4 regions of the Metabacillus mesotrionivorans genome follow, and region 1 is predicted to be linked to each of the others. Evidence: riboswitches for the same ligand, from Rfam matches in the RefSeq annotation. Region 1 holds a riboswitch; each other region holds the start of a gene.
The links. Region 1 has a riboswitch for S-adenosylmethionine ahead of ACTSEZ_RS11330 (methionine ABC transporter ATP-binding protein). Riboswitches for the same ligand answer to the same signal wherever they lie in the genome.
Positions count from the first base shown of each region.

Region 2: it holds a riboswitch for S-adenosylmethionine, as region 1 does, so the genes downstream of both, mtnK (S-methyl-5-thioribose kinase) here and ACTSEZ_RS11330 (methionine ABC transporter ATP-binding protein) in region 1, are expected to answer to the same signal.
Region 3: it holds a riboswitch for S-adenosylmethionine, as region 1 does, so the genes downstream of both, ACTSEZ_RS04630 (YezD family protein) here and ACTSEZ_RS11330 (methionine ABC transporter ATP-binding protein) in region 1, are expected to answer to the same signal.
Region 4: it holds a riboswitch for S-adenosylmethionine, as region 1 does, so the genes downstream of both, ACTSEZ_RS19385 (Na+/H+ antiporter NhaC family protein) here and ACTSEZ_RS11330 (methionine ABC transporter ATP-binding protein) in region 1, are expected to answer to the same signal.

Region 1 covers NZ_JBQMFF010000003.1:272,646-276,903, forward strand. Annotated here, with positions in the region: gene ACTSEZ_RS11315 (M20 family metallopeptidase) at 1-833, opposite strand, end outside; gene ACTSEZ_RS11320 (MetQ/NlpA family ABC transporter substrate-binding protein) at 853-1,683, opposite strand; gene ACTSEZ_RS11325 (methionine ABC transporter permease) at 1,696-2,346, opposite strand; gene ACTSEZ_RS11330 (methionine ABC transporter ATP-binding protein) at 2,336-3,367, opposite strand; SAM riboswitch class I at 3,453-3,557, opposite strand; SAM riboswitch class I at 3,644-3,749, opposite strand; gene ACTSEZ_RS11335 (DUF4395 domain-containing protein) at 3,815-4,237, opposite strand.
Region 2 covers NZ_JBQMFF010000001.1:594,383-598,640, reverse strand. Annotated here, with positions in the region: gene ACTSEZ_RS02995 (carbon-nitrogen family hydrolase) at 1-673, shown strand, start outside; SAM riboswitch class I at 771-928, shown strand; gene mtnK (S-methyl-5-thioribose kinase) at 1,059-2,243, shown strand; gene mtnA (S-methyl-5-thioribose-1-phosphate isomerase) at 2,256-3,317, shown strand; gene ACTSEZ_RS02980 (GNAT family N-acetyltransferase) at 3,330-3,803, opposite strand; gene ACTSEZ_RS02975 (DUF2087 domain-containing protein) at 3,815-4,258, opposite strand, start outside.
Region 3 covers NZ_JBQMFF010000001.1:916,423-920,680, forward strand. Annotated here, with positions in the region: gene ACTSEZ_RS04605 (dihydroorotate dehydrogenase electron transfer subunit) at 1-159, shown strand, start outside; gene ACTSEZ_RS04610 (dihydroorotate dehydrogenase) at 153-1,088, shown strand; gene pyrF (orotidine-5'-phosphate decarboxylase) at 1,057-1,776, shown strand; gene pyrE (orotate phosphoribosyltransferase) at 1,773-2,405, shown strand; gene ACTSEZ_RS04625 (hypothetical protein) at 2,440-2,700, opposite strand; SAM riboswitch class I at 2,872-2,977, shown strand; gene ACTSEZ_RS04630 (YezD family protein) at 3,042-3,185, shown strand; gene ACTSEZ_RS04635 (phosphoadenylyl-sulfate reductase) at 3,289-3,990, shown strand; gene cysP (sulfate permease) at 4,045-4,258, shown strand, end outside.
Region 4 covers NZ_JBQMFF010000011.1:28,300-32,557, reverse strand. Annotated here, with positions in the region: gene ACTSEZ_RS19385 (Na+/H+ antiporter NhaC family protein) at 1-1,089, opposite strand, end outside; SAM riboswitch class I at 1,209-1,316, opposite strand; gene ACTSEZ_RS19380 (SMI1/KNR4 family protein) at 1,514-2,005, opposite strand; gene ACTSEZ_RS19375 (TetR/AcrR family transcriptional regulator) at 2,259-2,885, shown strand; gene ACTSEZ_RS19370 (GNAT family N-acetyltransferase) at 2,882-3,754, shown strand; gene ACTSEZ_RS19365 (DUF3889 domain-containing protein) at 3,804-4,121, shown strand.

The sequences.
Region 1 (4,258 bases):
AGCTTAGCGCCTGTCGCCAAGGCTGCTCCCTGTGCTGCAGCTTTGATGCGTTCTGTTGTTTCTGAGCACCTTTTTCTTGTTGCCGCGCGGATGTAGAATCGTGCTTTCGCATAGTGCGGGACGATATTCGGGGCATCGCCTCCGTGCGTGATGATTCCGTGAATTTTCACATCGTCCGTTACATGCTGGCGAAGGGCATTGATGCTGTTGAAAAGCTGAATGACTGCATCCAGGGCATTGATTCCCTGATGAGGAGCAGCTGCAGCATGCGCCGGCTTTCCGATGAATTCAAAATCGAGCGGATCCACTGCAAGGGAGTTCCCCGTTATTCTCGTAGCGTTCGACGGGTGCACCATTAGGGCCGCATCGATGCCTTCAAGCAGCCCGTGCTTTACAAAGCTTCCCTTCGCACTGCCGTTCGGGCCGCCTTCTTCTGCTGGTGTTCCCAAAACGACTACTTCTCCGCCAATTTCATCAATCTGTCTGCCGAGGGCAATCGCTGCTGCTGTACTTGCGGTGCCGATGATGTTGTGGCCGCATGCATGGCCAAGTCCCGGAAGCGCATCGTATTCTGCCAGAAACGCAACAGATGCACCACTTTTTAATGTCGATTTTTTCCGGGCCAGAAACGCCGTCTCATGTCCTGCCACTCCGCGTTCAACTGTAAATCCTTCTGCCTCAAGCAAGTCGGAAAGGAGCTTTGAAGCAAAGTATTCCTCATTGCCGATTTCAGGTTTTTCATGAATCGAATGGCTGATCTTCAGATACTCTGCCTTTCTTGATTCTATTTCATCAATGATTTGCTCTTTAAGCGTAACAGCTGCTGTGCTCATGCTCTTTCCTCCTCAATGGTTATTCTCCAATTTCACTTAGAGGGACAAATGTAGGAATCGTGGCTCCGTCATATTCTTTTTTGATAAAGTCAGCCGTGTCTTCCTCCTGGTAAAGCTCAACGATGCGTTTCAGTTCTTTGCGGTCTTTGTCTTCCGTGCGTGCTGCGATAATGTTGATATATGGTGTGGCTGTGTCATCTTCATGGAAAATAGAATCTTTAATCGGATTAAATCCTGCATCAACGGCAATTCCGTTGTTGATGATAGAACCTGCTACATCGGGAAGGACACGCGGTGTCTGGCCTGCGACGACAGGCACGATTTCAAGGTTCTTCGGATTTTTGACGATTTTATCAAGAGATCCGTTGCCGTCAAAGTCTTCAGGAAGTTCAATTAAGCCTGCTGCCTGAAGAAGGAGGAACGCTCTTCCCATGTTAGTCGCTTCATTCGGAACAGCAATTTTTCCGCCTTCCGGAATGTCTTCAACAGATTTGTATTTATCCGAGTAGAGGCCTAGAGGTGCGATGACCGTTGTTCCGATTGGAGTCAGGTCAAGATTATGTTCTTTTTTGAAGGCATTAAAGTAAGAAATCGTTTGAAACGCGTTGGCATCTAGCTCGCCTTCTGAAAGTGCCAGGTTCGGCTGCACATAATCTGAAAATCTGACAATCTCAATGTTGATGCCTTCTTTTTCTGCCTTCTTGGCAACAAAATCCCATATTCGGTTATCAGATCCGCTGACACCGATTTTTACATCCACCTCTTCTTTTCCGCTTGCTGTTTTATTTCCGCATCCTGCAGCAAAAGCGGCTAGTGCTGCAATCAGTGTTAAAATAATCCATTTTTTCATCATTGTTCTCTCCTATCGTCTTCTGATTTTTTTCGATAAAATGTTTCCTGAGGTCTGCAGTCCCTGAACGAGGACAACAAGAATGGCCACTGTAATGATCATGACAACCGTGTCAAAGCGCTGGTAGCCGTATGTAATGGCAAGGTCTCCAAGCCCGCCTCCGCCGACAGCCCCTGCCATCGCAGATGCACCGACAAGTCCGACTGTCGCAATCGTAAGACTCAAAACAAGTGAGCTTAATGCTTCCGGCACAATAAATTTAAAGATAATCTGGCTTGGCGTTGCCCCCATTGCTTCTGCCGCTTCAATGACTCCCGGGTCAACTTCAAGCAGCGAGTTCTCTATTAATCTGGCAATATAAGGACCTGCGTAGAAGACAAGCGGCACAACAGCTGCAGCTGTTCCGATCGACGTTCCGACAATCAGTCTCGTCAGCGGAACAATCGCCACCATCAAAATGATGAACGGCACAGAGCGGAAGATGTTCACAACTCCATTCAAAATGTTAAATATAATGGCATTTTCCCATAAGTGTCCTTTCCTGGTAATGACCAGCAGCACCCCGAGCGGAAGCCCAATTAACGTTGAGAAAAGTAAAGAAAAACCGGTCATGGCGAGTGTTTCAACTAAAGCATCAATGATTTGCTGAGAATCAACTAGCATGTGCATTCACCTCTTTCACTGTTACGTTCTCCTGGTTCATTACCAGAAGCGCTCTTTTTATTTCACTTTCCGTTCCCTGAAGTTCAACGATTAAGTGTCCAAACGGAATTCCCTGAAGCTCCGTAATGTTGCCGAACAGGACGTTGATATGGAGGTCAAATCTCTTGGCAATCTGCGAAAGGAGCGGCTGCCCTGAGGATTTGCCGACAAAATTAATTTTAAAAATCTGTCCCTGGCTGTTTTCTTCCTTAACAAGCTTCAGGACCGATTCAGGAATAGAATCATTCAGAACAGAGCTGACAAAGTTTGAAGCGGTCTTTGTTTTCGGATTTGAGAAAACGTCAAACACAGAACCTGATTCAATGATTTTTCCTCCCTCAATCACGGCCACTGTATCGCAAACCTCCCGGATGACCGACATTTCATGTGTGATCATGAGAATGGTAATGTTGTATTCCTCGTTGATTTTTTTCAAAAGCTTCAGAATCGAAGCTGTTGTCTGAGGATCAAGCGCTGAGGTAGCTTCATCGCACAATAAAATGGATGGCTGTGTAGCAAGTGCTCTTGCGATTCCGACGCGCTGTTTCTGGCCGCCTGACAACTGATCAGGGTACTGATTCGCTTTGTCCTCAAGTCCTACAAACGAGAGAAGCTCGGCAACCCGCTCCTTAATGACTTTCTGGGGGACATTTGAGAGCAGGAGCGGAATGGCCACATTTGCATAGACCGTTTTTGAGTTCAACAGATTGAAATGCTGAAACACCATGCCGATTTTCCGTTTAACTCCGCGCACATCCTTTTTGGAAAGAGCCGTTAAGTCAAGTCCATCAACAATGATCTGTCCTGCTGTTGGACGCTCGAGCAGGTTCACCGTGCGGATCAGCGTGCTTTTGCCCGCTCCGCTGAATCCGATAACTCCGCATATTTCCCCTTTTTTCACTTCCAGATCAATGCCGTCGAGAGCTTTCACTTCATTGCCGCCGCTGCCGTATACCTTTGTGACGCCTTTAAATTCAATCATCTATGTAACCTCCTTATTTTTAGCAATAAAAAACCCTCTTCTATCCGACAAGAAGAGGGCATGGCATAACGAATCACCGGTTCTCTTCTCATCTCCCAGGCAATTGCCTGCTGGAATTGGCACAGTACTTTTTCAAAAGTCCGCTGCCGAAGCATCATGGGGCCAGTCCCTCCGCTTCTCTGGATAAGAAAATCGTTATTAAATTTTAAAGAAAAATAAAAACCTCTCCCTGAAAGACAGGAAGAGGCTGGATCTGCAAAAAAAGACCGTTCGCTCTTCTCATCTCTCAGGCTGCACGCCTGCTGGAGTTGGCACAGTTCTCATAATGAGTCCGCTGCCGAGGTTTCAAAGGGCCATATCCCTCCACCTCTCGTGATAAGAAGCTATATTTTCGATGTGTCTTACTTTACTCCGGTATTATCTGAAAGTCAACACTTTTTTAAAAAATCAGTTGGACTGTTTAGAAAGTCTGCGGTATTTAAACTGCTGCCACTGAAAACGGATAAAGCAGCCGATGCAAAAACCGAGAATCGCTGCAAAGGCAGCAATGGCAACCATAATAGTCGCCGCATAGGCAAGTACCGTCCAGTCAAGCATGTATCCGGCAAACCCAAGGCTTAGGCAGATCACTGCTATCATCTGATTAAACTGCTGCTGATCAAAATCTTCCTGTATATAGGCTGAAGGCTCTTTTTTCAAAAAGGTGCCGGCAGCTTTCATAATCGGGTTAACTTTAAATAGCAGTCCCATGATTCCGGCCGTAAGAGGCACCAGTAAAAAAACGCCCATGCCGCTGATCCAGAATGCTGCAGCGGATAGCACAATCACCCATTGATTGACTAACACTAGAGGTTTTGGAATGGTTTTCATACTAAAACCCACCTGTCTGAT
Region 2 (4,258 bases), on a different contig from region 1:
TATTGTCCTGCCGGAATTATGGACGACCGGATATGACCTGACACGTCTTGATGTGCTGGCAGATGAAGAAGGAAAACGCACCCTTTCCCTGATGAGCGGCCTTTCAAAAAACTGCTCGGTTAATATCATAGCAGGGTCTGTAGCTAAAAGAACAGAAGCAGGAGTAACAAACACCATGTATGTGTTTAACACCCAGGGTGAACTCCTGCACGAATACAGCAAACTGCACCTTTTCAAACTGATGGATGAACACTTGTATCTTAACGGCGGCACAGAAAAAGGACTTTTTAAGCTTGAAGGAATTCAAAGTGCCGGAGTCATTTGCTATGACATCCGTTTTCCTGAATGGATCCGCGCTCATACGGTTAATGGAGCTGAAATCCTGTTCGTTGTTGCGGAGTGGCCGCTTCCGAGACTTAATCACTGGAAAACCATGCTGCTCAGCCGCGCAATTGAAAATCAGTGCTACGTTGTTGCTTGCAACCGGGCGGGCAGCGATCCTGCAAACGTCTTTGCCGGCCATTCTATGATCATTGATCCATGGGGAGAAATTCTTGCTGAAGCAGGAACAGAGGAAGCCGTCCTTACAGCAGAAATCGACCTGGAAAAGGTAAAAGAAATCCGTAAACAAATTCCCGTTTTTGAAGACAGACTTCCGCATTTTTATTTGTAACTTTCTAAAAAAAGCATTGACATATTTCTTTTAAACCTGTTAACATTCAGAACAAGTGATTAATTGTGAATTATTCGAAAACAAAACCTAATAGAATCTCTTATCAAGAGCAGGCGGAGGGATTTGGCCCTATGATGCCCAGCAACCGACCGTAAAACCATTGCGAAATGGGGCGCAGCTTTTTGCGCCGGAAGACATCTTCCACAAGGCACGGTGCTAATTCCAGCAGAAAGACATCTTTCTGGCAGATAAGAGGTGCGAAGCCTGCGCCTTCAAGCCTCTTTCCCTGTGAAAGAGGCTTTTTTACATGTGCACAGCCTCTTTCTCAGACGACATGTTCCTGCTGCTGGCAGTAAAAGTCCATATGAAACCGGAGGAAAAACCCATGTCAAACTATCAATCATATCAACCATTAACAGAAAGCGCTGCCGTCACTCTTGCCCTCAGGCTTGGATTATTTGAGGAAAAAAGTGTGCTTTCATGCACGGAAATAGGAGACGGCAACTTAAATCTCGTTTTCCGCATAACCGACCAATCAAATAAAGGTCTGATCATTAAACAGGCTCTTCCATATGCAAAGGTTATTGGCGAGAGCTGGCCGCTTACGCTTGACCGCGCAAGAATTGAAAGCAGCGCCATGCTCAAGCAGGCTGATACGGCAGGAGAATACGTGCCGAAGATCTATTACTCAGATGAAACACTTGCCATAACAGCCATGGAGGACCTATCCCATCTTCAGATTGCACGCGCTGGGTTGATCGAAGGCAAAGACTTCCCTCTTCTCGGGCGCCACATTGGTGAATTTCTTGGAAAAACCCTTTTCTACAGCTCGGATTTCGCTTTAAATCCGCAGACAAAAAAGCAGCTGGTAAAGCAGTTTTCAAACCCTGAGCTCTGCAAAATAACGGAAGATTTCGTTTTTACAGATCCCTTTTTTGATGTGGAATCAAACAGTTTTGAAGATGAACTGAGACCTGCAGCAGAAGCCATTTGGAACGACACGGAACTAAAGCTTGAAGTTGCCAAGCTGAAGCATAAATTTTTAACAGAAGCCGAGACCCTTGTTCACGGAGATCTTCATACAGGAAGTATTTTTGCAGATGATGAAACAACAAAAGTCATTGATCCCGAATTTGCTTATTATGGACCAATTGGTTTTGACTACGGGCATTTCACGGCAAATTTATTGATGAATGCCATTTCGCGTGAGGAAGCAAAACAGCAGGTCCTCCTGGATCATATTGAAACGGCCTGGACTGTATTTGCCGGGGAGTTTTCTAAAGCATGGGAGAAAGACGGCCTTGAGGTTTACACAGAAGTCGACGGCTATCTTTCCTTCATCCTGGAAAAAACGTTTGAAGATGCGGTTGGCTTTGCCGGTGTGGAAATTATCAGAAGGACAATCGGGCTTGCGCACGTTGCAGACCTTGATTTGGTAGAGCCGCATGACAGAAAGATTGAAGCGAAAATCCGCGCGCTTGAACTTGGAAAAAAACTCGTTAAGAACCGCGGCAGCATCAAAACACCTGCACAAATTGCAGACTATTTCAAACAAGTACCTGTCAGATAAGGAGCATTCATCATGACATATCAGCAATCCATCATACCCCGTTCTGTCGAATGGAAAGAATTCTATATCCGCCTTCTTGATCAGCAGAAACTGCCTGCTGTGAGTGAATACCTGCACCTCGAAACGATTGAGGAGGTCTGGGATGCCATCAAAACCCTTAAAGTGCGCGGAGCCCCTGCAATCGGCATTGCAGCTGCTTTCGGGCTCGCGCTCGCGGCAAAAAAATATGAAACAGATGATATTTCGGAATTTCAAAAATGGCTTTCCCGCGACCATGATTATCTTGCCAGTTCAAGACCGACTGCCGTCAACCTTTTCTGGGCTCTCAGCCGCTTGAAAAACAGTGTGCAGCATGCCCGGTCCACAGAAGAAGCAAAAACAGTTCTGCTGCATGAAGCGATTCAAATTCAAGTTGAAGATGAAGAAACGTGCAGGAAAATCGGCGAACATGCCCTGCCTCTTTTTAGTGCAGGTGACGCTGTTATGACCATATGCAATGCAGGCTCTATTGCGACAGCAAGATACGGAACGGCCCTATCGCCTTTTTATCTCGCAAAAGAAAGAGGAATCCCATTGAGTGTATACGCCTGTGAAACACGTCCCGTACTGCAGGGATCAAGACTGACAACATGGGAGCTAATGCAGGCAGGCGTTGATGTAACGCTCATAACAGACAGTATGGCTGCCCATACGATCCGCACAAAACAGATTTCAGCCATCATTGTCGGAGCTGACCGGATTGCTGCAAATGGAGATACAGCCAATAAAATCGGCACATACGGCCTTGCCCTTCTTGCACATGCTTTCCAGATTCCGTTTTATGTAGCTGCGCCTCTTTCGACGTTTGATCCTGAGACAGGGAGCGGGGATGACATCCCAATAGAAGAACGTGATGCGGAAGAAATCACTCATATAGCGGGCTGCCGTGTTGCACCTGAAGGAGTGCATGTCTTTAATCCGGCATTTGATGTAACGCCTCACGAATTGATCACAGGCATTATTACAGAGGAAGGTGTTTTATCCGGAGACTACCTGCTGGAAATAGAAAGCCTCTTTCAAAAAGTCAAAAAGTAGAGCCATCCGGCTCTACTTGATTTGTTTTGCGAAGTGGATGATGGGCTTTCCTTTGTACACTCCCTCTTTAAAAGCAGAATACCCCATCTTCATCCAAAACTTCCTGCCCCGCTCATTTTCTGTCAGGACTCCAAGCCTCATTTCGGTAAACCCGTCTTGCTGAAGCAGCTTTTCTGCTGTCTCATATACTGCAGCGGCATATCCTTTTCCTTGGCAGGAACGGTGAAGAATAAACAAGCCGATCCATGGTTTTTTATCACTCGGATTAAGCGGGCAATATTCAAAAATGCCTGCAGGAACATCGCCGTCCATGATTAAAAATCGTTTGGCACTGACTGCTTTTCCTTCCTCCCTGTCTTCTGCTATGTCCTGCTTGTTAAGCATTTCCCTGTCTTCAGAAATCAAATTATAAGCAGGATTCGAGTTCATGATACAGAGTTCTGCATCAAGAAGATGTTCATTTTGCACCGGTACAAACGTCAGCATACAAACCCCCCCTATTCAATTTTTGCCCACAGCTCTTTGGGGTTCAGTTCATAGATGCTGTTCTCGCGGTACATCATATGATTCACTATCAATTCCCGCCTGATCGTCGCAAAATCTTCGTGATATTTTTTAATGATGTCATTGATTTCTTTTTCCGGATATTTTCTTCCCGGCTCAAACTCTTTAGCTAAGTGATATAAAACAATAAGCCTTCTTTTTCGCTGCGGCGGAATGGTTTTTAATTTTCCATCCTTTGTTAAATAATTCCCCAGAATTTTCGCATGTTCACCCGTTTTTTCCTGATTCATCTCAAGCTCCCCTTTTCCAGTGACAATTTCCATCATCCCAAGCGAAAGCTGCTGCAGCAGCTTTTCGTTCACCTGAAAATAGACGGTGTTTTTTACCCGTTTTTCAGTGACAAGGCCAATCTCTCTAAGTTTCGTTAAATGATGTGT
Region 3 (4,258 bases), on a different contig from region 1:
CCTGTTTTTCTCTCTCTTGAGGAAAGAATGGGCTGCGGAATCGGCGCATGCTTTGCATGTGTGTGCCATACGGCAGATGACCCGAATGGCACATCTTATAAAAAAGTGTGCACCGACGGGCCGGTATTTAAAGCAGGAGAGGTTGTGCTGTCATGCTGAATGTTGAACTTCCGGGACTATCACTCAAAAATCCGATAATGCCGGCCTCAGGCTGCTTTGGATTCGGAAAAGAATTTGCCGGTCTATATGACCTGAATAAACTTGGCGCCATCATGATCAAGGCAGCAACAGCCGAACCGCGTTTTGGAAATCCGACCCCGAGGGTGGCTGAAACAGAAGCGGGCATGCTCAATGCAATCGGCCTGCAAAACCCTGGACTAACCGGGATCCTTGAAAATGAACTTCCCTGGCTTGAGTCATTCGATGTGCCGGTTCTTGCAAATGTGGCGGGCTCAGCAGAGGAAGATTATGTCGAGGTTGCAAGAAAAATCAGCAGGGCGAAAAATGTTCATGCACTTGAACTGAACATTTCCTGTCCGAATGTTAAAACCGGAGGAATTGCATTCGGGACAAACCCCGAGATGGCAGCCTCCCTTACGCGCGCCGTAAAAGCTGTGTCAGAGGTGCCTGTTTATGTCAAGCTGTCACCGAACGTCAGCAACATCACTGACATTGCCAAAGCGATCGAAGCGGCAGGAGCTGATGGATTAACGATGATCAACACGCTCATCGGAATGAGACTGGATTTGAAAACAGGCAAGCCGGTTCTTGCAAACCGCACAGGCGGCTTATCCGGCCCTGCCATCAAACCGGTGGCCATCCGCATGATTCATGAAGTCAGCCAGGCGGTATCCATTCCGATTATCGGCATGGGCGGTGTTCAGACAGCAGAAGACGTCCTTGAATTCATGTACGCGGGAGCAAGCGCCGTAGCAGTAGGAACAGCCAACTTTGTGAATCCGTTTGTTTGCCCTGAAATCATTGAAGAACTGCCTCATGTGCTTAGAAAATACGGGTTTGATCACATTACAGAATGCATCGGAAGGAGCTTTAAGCATGAACGAGAGACCGCTGATTATCGCGCTTGATTTTAAGGATGCTGCCGAAACAGGAGAATTCTTAAAAAAGATGTCCGGACAGAAACTTTATGTAAAAGCTGGCATGGAGCTCTTTTACCGGGAAGGTCCTGCGGTCATAGATCATCTGAAATCAGGCGGTCATGAGATTTTCCTTGATCTTAAGCTCCATGATATTCCCGAAACCGTGAAAAAAGCGATGAGGGGTCTTGCAGGACTCGGAGTCAATCTCGTCAATGTGCATGCGGCCGGCGGCAGTGCCATGATGGAATCTGCAATGGAAGGTCTTGAGGCCGGAACACCTGCAGGCTCCAAGCGTCCCGCCTGCATTGCTGTCACTCAGCTGACAAGCACGTCGGCAGAGATGCTGAAGAACGAATTGTTGATCAGCACTAGCCTTGATGACACGGTATTAAGCTACGCTAAGCTTGCTGCAAAAAGCGGCCTTGACGGTATTGTGTGCTCTTCTCTTGAGGTGCCCCGCATCTACAGCGAGCTTCCCCGCTCGTTTATGACAGTAACACCCGGAATACGCATGAGCGGTGATGCAGTAAATGACCAGGTCAGGGTGGCTACTCCTGAAAAAGCGAGAGAGCTCGGGTCAACTGCCATTGTGGCAGGACGGAGCATCACCAAAGCACCGGATCCGCTTGCCGCCTATACACAAATGAAAAACGCCTGGGAGGGACTGCCTGTATGAACCATCAAATTGCCGAACAACTGCTGACAATCGAAGCTGTATACCTTAGCCCTAATGATCCGTTTACATGGTCAAGCGGGCTCAAATCACCGATCTACTGCGATAACCGCCTGACGCTCTCTTATCCGGAGGTAAGAAAAAACATTGCAGAAGGTCTGTCCGCTCTGATCAGAGAGCATTACCCTCAAGCTGAAATGATTGCAGGCACGGCTACTGCAGGAATTCCTCATGCTGCATGGGTAAGCGATCTGTTGAATCTGCCGATGTCTTATGTGAGAAGCAAGCCGAAAGGGCACGGAAAGGGAAATCAGATTGAAGGGAAGGTCCGCGAAGGCCAGAAAGTGGTTGTAGTGGAGGATTTGATTTCAACCGGGGGAAGCGTGATTACAGCCGTCAGAGCGCTTAGAGAAGCCGGCTGTGAAGTCATCGGCGCTGTCTCCATTTTCACATACGAACTTCAAAAAGGGACAGAGATGCTTGAGGAAGAAGGAATCCATTCAGTTTCATTGACGGACTATTCTTCTCTTATTGAAACAGCTCTGAAGAAAGGTTCCATTCAAACAGAAGATTTAGCCAAGCTGAAGAAATGGCGTGAAAATCCATCTTCCGAAGAATGGCTGAGCGTATAAATAAAAAAGGCATCAGGAGCAGCTGATGCCTTTTTTATTTCCATATCAGCATGCTGCCGGAAAAACACAGTATGCTGATCAGCAAACAGCCAATTCTGAATCCTTTTTGCTGCCATGGCGCAGGCAGCAGTTTCCCGCTGAGTTGAAATCCCGCAAAACCGATCATCCCGAAGCCTTTCATCACTCCGCGTTCCTCTTTCATTTTTTCAAAAATGGCTGGGTCATCAAACTCCATTGCCGCATAAGCTAATGAAAATCCGCCTAAAGCATAAAAAACGGCAGCTGCACTTAACAAAATAAAAATAACTCTCACCTCTCGGAACGAACTTTACTACACCTTATTCAAACCCTGTTAATCTAGCACTTTTTTATAATTAGCTCTAAAAAAAGAGAGGTTTTTAATTCCGATAGCAAAACTATGATTGACATAGTCTGCAATTGTGATAAAATTTAGAAAAATATAATAAACTTATCCAGAGAGGCGGAGGGAACTGGCCCGGTGAAGCCCGGCAACCTGCATGCGTGCAAGGTGCTACATCCAGCAAAATGAAACCCATTTTGGAAGATAAGGTTGATGCCTGAACAGTCTTTCAAACCGGAAGGCTTTTTTTAATGGGTAAGAAACGGGGGACCACTGTGGGTACTGATCAGCAACTTGACGCGGTCATCGACAGGCTGAAGGAAATGCTTAAAACTATGAGCTATGGTTCCGTCACACTGATCGTTCAGGACGGAAAAGTAATTCAGCTTGAAAAAAATGAAAAAATCAGAATGAAATGAGGATGCTGACCGGATAAACCGGAGGCGTTTTAACAAAAGAGGGCTCGTGTCCTAATGTTAAAAGCTTTTTATGCGGGACCTGAAAAGTGAGGAGAAGATCAGCATGCTGACATACAAAACATGGCATGAGCATGAACAGAATTTTGAAACAGACGACGGATACAGCGGAGCATTGAATGTGCTTAAGTGGGCTTACGGGCATTACGGGGAAGAGATTGTTTATGCCTGCAGCTTTGGCATTGAGGGCATTGTTCTCATTGACCTGATTTCAAAAGTAAATCCGGAGGCGGCGATTGTTTTTCTTGATACAGATGTTCATTTCAAGGAAACGTATGAAACCATTGAACGTGTAAAAGAAAAATATCCCAAGCTCCGAATTAAAATGAAAAAACCTGCCCTTACTCTTGCTGAACAGGCTGAACAGCATGGAGATAAGCTGTGGGAGACGAATCCGAATCAATGCTGTGCAATCAGAAAACTTCAGCCGCTGAATGAAACACTCTCTCAGTCAGAAGCGTGGATATCAGGGCTTCGGAGAGAGCAGTCTGAAACCAGGAAACATGTCCAATTTATCAATAAAGACGACAAGTTTCAGTCGGTAAAAGTCTGTCCTCTCATTCACTGGACATGGAAAGATGTCTGGCGCTATGTTCATAAAAATGACCTCCCGTATAATCCGCTCCACGATCAGGGATACCCGAGCATCGGCTGTTTCCACTGTACGCAGCCTGCGTTCAGTGCAGACGATCTGCGCTCAGGCAGATGGAGCGGCCAGGGCAAAACAGAATGCGGCCTGCATGGATAAGGGGGGATTGCCGTGCTTGAACTGGGTGCGCTTGCCATCAGTCTCTTCTTCGCCATGAATATTGGAGCGAGCGGAGCCGCTGCTTCCATGGGAGTAGCTTACGGTTCCGGCGCAGTTCCTAAAGCCAGGCATGCCCTTTTAATATGCGCCGTTGGTGTTTTTGCAGGCGCGTATCTTGGCGGCGGAGAGGTTGTTAAGACAATAAGTGCAGGGATTATTCCGCAGGATATCATTAATGTGAAGATTGTTCTGATCATTATTTTGTCTG
Region 4 (4,258 bases), on a different contig from region 1:
TCGTTTATCAATTTCATACTTGTCTGCCATATCTTTGGCAAGAGGGCCAGTTGCAATAATTGAGATTGTGTTGTTTGCCGTTGCAAGGTTCGTTGAGCTGACAAGGCCGGCGATGGCAAATTCTGCCCCTCTTTTAGAAGAAATGCGCTTTGTCATGGTTTCAAGAATGAAGTGAATGCCGCCATTGCGCTTGATCAGCTCCACCATACCGCCAATCAGGAGCGAAAGAATGACAAGCTCAGCCATTCCCATGATGCCGTCTGTTATTTTCTGAAGGAATGCTGTTAATGTGTAGCTTCCGTCGGCCATTCCAATAACTCCGCCGAGGATAATGCCTCCTGCTAACACAGCAATGACATTTACTCCAAGCAGGGCTGCTGCAAGAACCCCGATGTATGGAAGCATTTTTACCCAGCTGTACGCTTCAGGTGTAACGGGTGCCTGTCCGCCAAGTGTGATGACGACGAGCACAATGCACGTAATAATGGCTGCGGGAAGCACGATAAAGAAATTTGCTTTGAATTTGTCCCGCATTTCTGTTTGCTGTGTTCTTACAGCTGCAATGGTTGTATCCGAGATAAACGATAAGTTATCCCCAAACATGGCACCGCCAATAATGGCACCCATTGCAAGAGCAACTGAAATGTCTGCCTCTGTACTTATTCCGACTCCAATCGGAGCAAGAGCCGCAATCGTTCCTGTAGAGGTACCCATCGCAAGCGAGATAAACGCGCCGATGATGAACAGTCCTGCAATCAGCAGGCTCTGAGGCAGGAAGGACAGTGCCAGGTTAACTGTCGACTCAACAGCTCCCATTCCTTTTGCCACTTCCGAAAAAGCACCCGCAAGAATAAAGATAAAGACCATGATCATTAAGTCAGGGTGTCCCGCTCCTTTTGAGAAACTCTCCACTTTTGATGTAAAGCTTTCTTTTCGGTTCATGATCAGGGCTGCCGCTGCGGCAACAAGGATTGCCACAAGGATCGGCATTTTATAGAAATCTCCTGTGATGATGCCCGATCCCACAAACAGTCCGATGAAAATAACGAGGGGAAAAAGTGCCCAGCCGTTAGCTTTTGTGTCCATAATAACCACCTTTCAATTCTTCATATTCATAGTGTTCCGCTCTCTGCAGATAAAAACTGCATAAAAAAAGATCTCTTCTTGATAACAAGAAGAGATCCTATATCCGGAATGGAAATAAGCTCTTCTCATTTTTCAAGCGCATGGCTTGCTGGAATTGGCACAGCACTCATGGATGCGAGTCCGCTGCCGAGGCATCACAGGGCCAGTCCCTCTGCCTCTCTTAATAAGAAGATAATATGTGTGTTTTAAAAAATACCTTTACTACATTAAGGGGTTGCGGTGCAAAAGTCAAATGGCAGTTTTTACTCGAATTATATTCTAAATTATTTTAGTTTTTTGTTAATTTCCCAAAGTAAATATAGTGTTTAAAAGCAGAAGCAGAATTAGAAAAAGGGCCAATACAATTTCGTATCGGCCCTTTATCTATTTATTTAACTAACCAGAATAATTCACCTTCAAATTCAATTAGTTTTTCTATAAACTCTTCAAAGGTCATTTTAAGGTTTTGTGGAGGATTGCTATTATCAATGTCCTCAAAAAATAAATAATCTTTTTCCCCTATTTCAACTTTTTCTTCGTCTATTAAAAAATATCCAACATCTGCGTATCTCATTACACAATAATATTTTTGAGGAATTAGATGAGAAATAGAGAGAGTTTCTTGTATTGTTTCCTTTAAACTGTGGACAAAAACGCCGCTCCCCCAATCATCAGTGAAAATTCTTACCCCATTATGTAAGGTTAAAAACGTCTTATAGTCATCCGGTAAAACAAAGTTAAACTCATTCATTTCTTGTAATGATGCGGGGTTAAAGAACAAACATTTCTTTTCTGCTACCGTACCATCTCTCAAATGAATTCGAATTCTACCATCTCCATCTAGATTCGCTTTCAAAGACTCCAAAGTCTCTATGATCATTTTCCACCTCAAAAAGTTACTATTTATTCCCTCAAGGAGTAACAGTTTGTTGATGCATTCCTTCCGGCAGGGCGTATAAATTTATCATATCATTATTTCCTCTTCTTTCCAGTGAATTTATGTGATGCACAACCAATGGAGACCAATGGCAGTTTTTACTCGATTTATAATCAAAATTGTTTGAATTTTTCACTGTGTATGGAATAATATGGACTATATAGTCGGTTTTATAAAAAGGAAGGGCGGGCTACATGTGGCTCCAATTGTATCAGAGGAATATAAGGAGAAAAAGAAGCGGCATATTCTGGACAGCTCTCTGAAAGCTTTCGGAGAAAAAGGATTTCAGCTGGCCACCATCGATGACATTGTAGCAGAATCCGGATTGAGCAAAGGAGCCATCTATAACTATTTCAAAAGCAAGGAAGACATTTATCTGCAGCTGATGCAAAGGAAGACAGAAGAGAATATAGCAGGGTTAAAAGAACGTTTCCGTAAAAAGGAAACGGCCGAAGAAAAGCTCAGACAGTTCTTCGAAAACTATCTGGAGATCAAGCTTTCACCGGACTGGCAGCGGATGATTGGCGTTCACCTTGAATTTTGGATTCATTCAGGACGGGATGAAGAGCTGAAACGGGTGATGACCGCACGGTATGAAGAGGTTTACCGGACGCTGCTGATAGAGATTTTGCAGGAAGGAATTGATCAGTTGGAATTCCGGCCGAATGCGGACCCCGCTATTATCTCGTCATTGGTATGGGGAACAATTGACGGCACCTGCCTTCATTATTCTGTCATCGGAAACGATTATCCGTTCCGGGAACAGATGAAGACACTTGAAGAAATGGTGTTTATGTACGTAAGAAAAGGGGAGAGAGAATGATCACATGTAAGCGGCTGTCCGAATGTACACTCCATGATGCACTGATTGCGTGGAACAAGGGGTTTGAAGGCTATGATTTTGATATGACTCTCACACTTGAAGCATTTCTGAACAGACTTGTATTTGAGAATCTTTCTCCTGCGCTGTCAATTGTGGCTTTTGACGGCACAGAACCCGTGGGGCTGATCTTAAACGGCATCAGGTCCATTGACGGGAAAACCGTCTCCTGGAACGGCGGCACCGGAGTTGCCCCTGCATACCGAAGCAAAGGCGTCGGGAAAAGGATGATGGAAGAAGTCCTGTCCATCTATGAAAAAGAAGGAGTCCACACAGCCACACTTGAAGCACTTTCGCATAATGAACGGGCGATCAGTCTGTATGAGAAAATGGGATATCAGACAGCAGATCAGCTTATTCACCTTGGTTATTCGGCTCCACTGACACTCGATTTGCCCCATGGACCGCATGATATTCACTGGAAAAAGCCGCATGATTTAGCGGAGCACTCTTTTTGCAGCAAACTGATTCCATGGCAGGTGCAGTGGCAGAACATTCGTGACGGTGAAGCGCTGCTTGCGGTTGAAAACGGAAAAACGATTGGCTATGCCCTTTCAAAACGCAAATACGACGAAGAAGGAAAGCTTTCCGGGATTCTCCTGTTTCAGTGCGAAGCTCATCCTGAGCATGAAAACAAAGAAGGCGTCCTTAAATCCTTGCTGCACGAAGCGTTTGCGTTTTCAAATAAAGCTGACGTCAGCAGGACAGCTGTGAATTTCAGGAGATCTCATTCTGTCTGCGGCATTCTTGAAGACGAGGGATTCATCGTAAAAGCAGAGCAGGTCTTTATGGTAAAAGAGATGACTGCATAAAGTTCAGTCCTCTGCAGACCCTATGAGAAAAAGAAAGCGGGTGCTGCACATGAACCGGATCCTGATTCTTCTGCTTATGTGTTTTTCGGCTGTTCTTGTTCAGGGACAGACTCAAGCCGCGGCTGAAGATCGCGTTCAGTCTTACGAAGAGTACGGAAGAGTAGCTATGAAGAAAACGATGGAAAAATACCCTGGTGCACAGATCACCGATTATCTTCATGTCGGAAAAAAGACAAAAGGCGCCATCTCAACAGAAACGTTCAAGCTTGTGTTAAAGGAGCGGGGCAAAACGTTTGAGATCTTTGTGTTTGTGGAATACAGTGAAAAGACGAAAAAGGTAACGAAGGTTACATTCAAAGATGCATAAAAGAAACGGATGGCAAATGCCTCCGTTTCTTTTTTTGCCTTTTTTTAAAAAAGTTTACAAATAGAATTGACATTGATTGCCATAAGGATATATAGTTAATTACATAAGTAACTAACCAATGAACATACAGGAAAAGG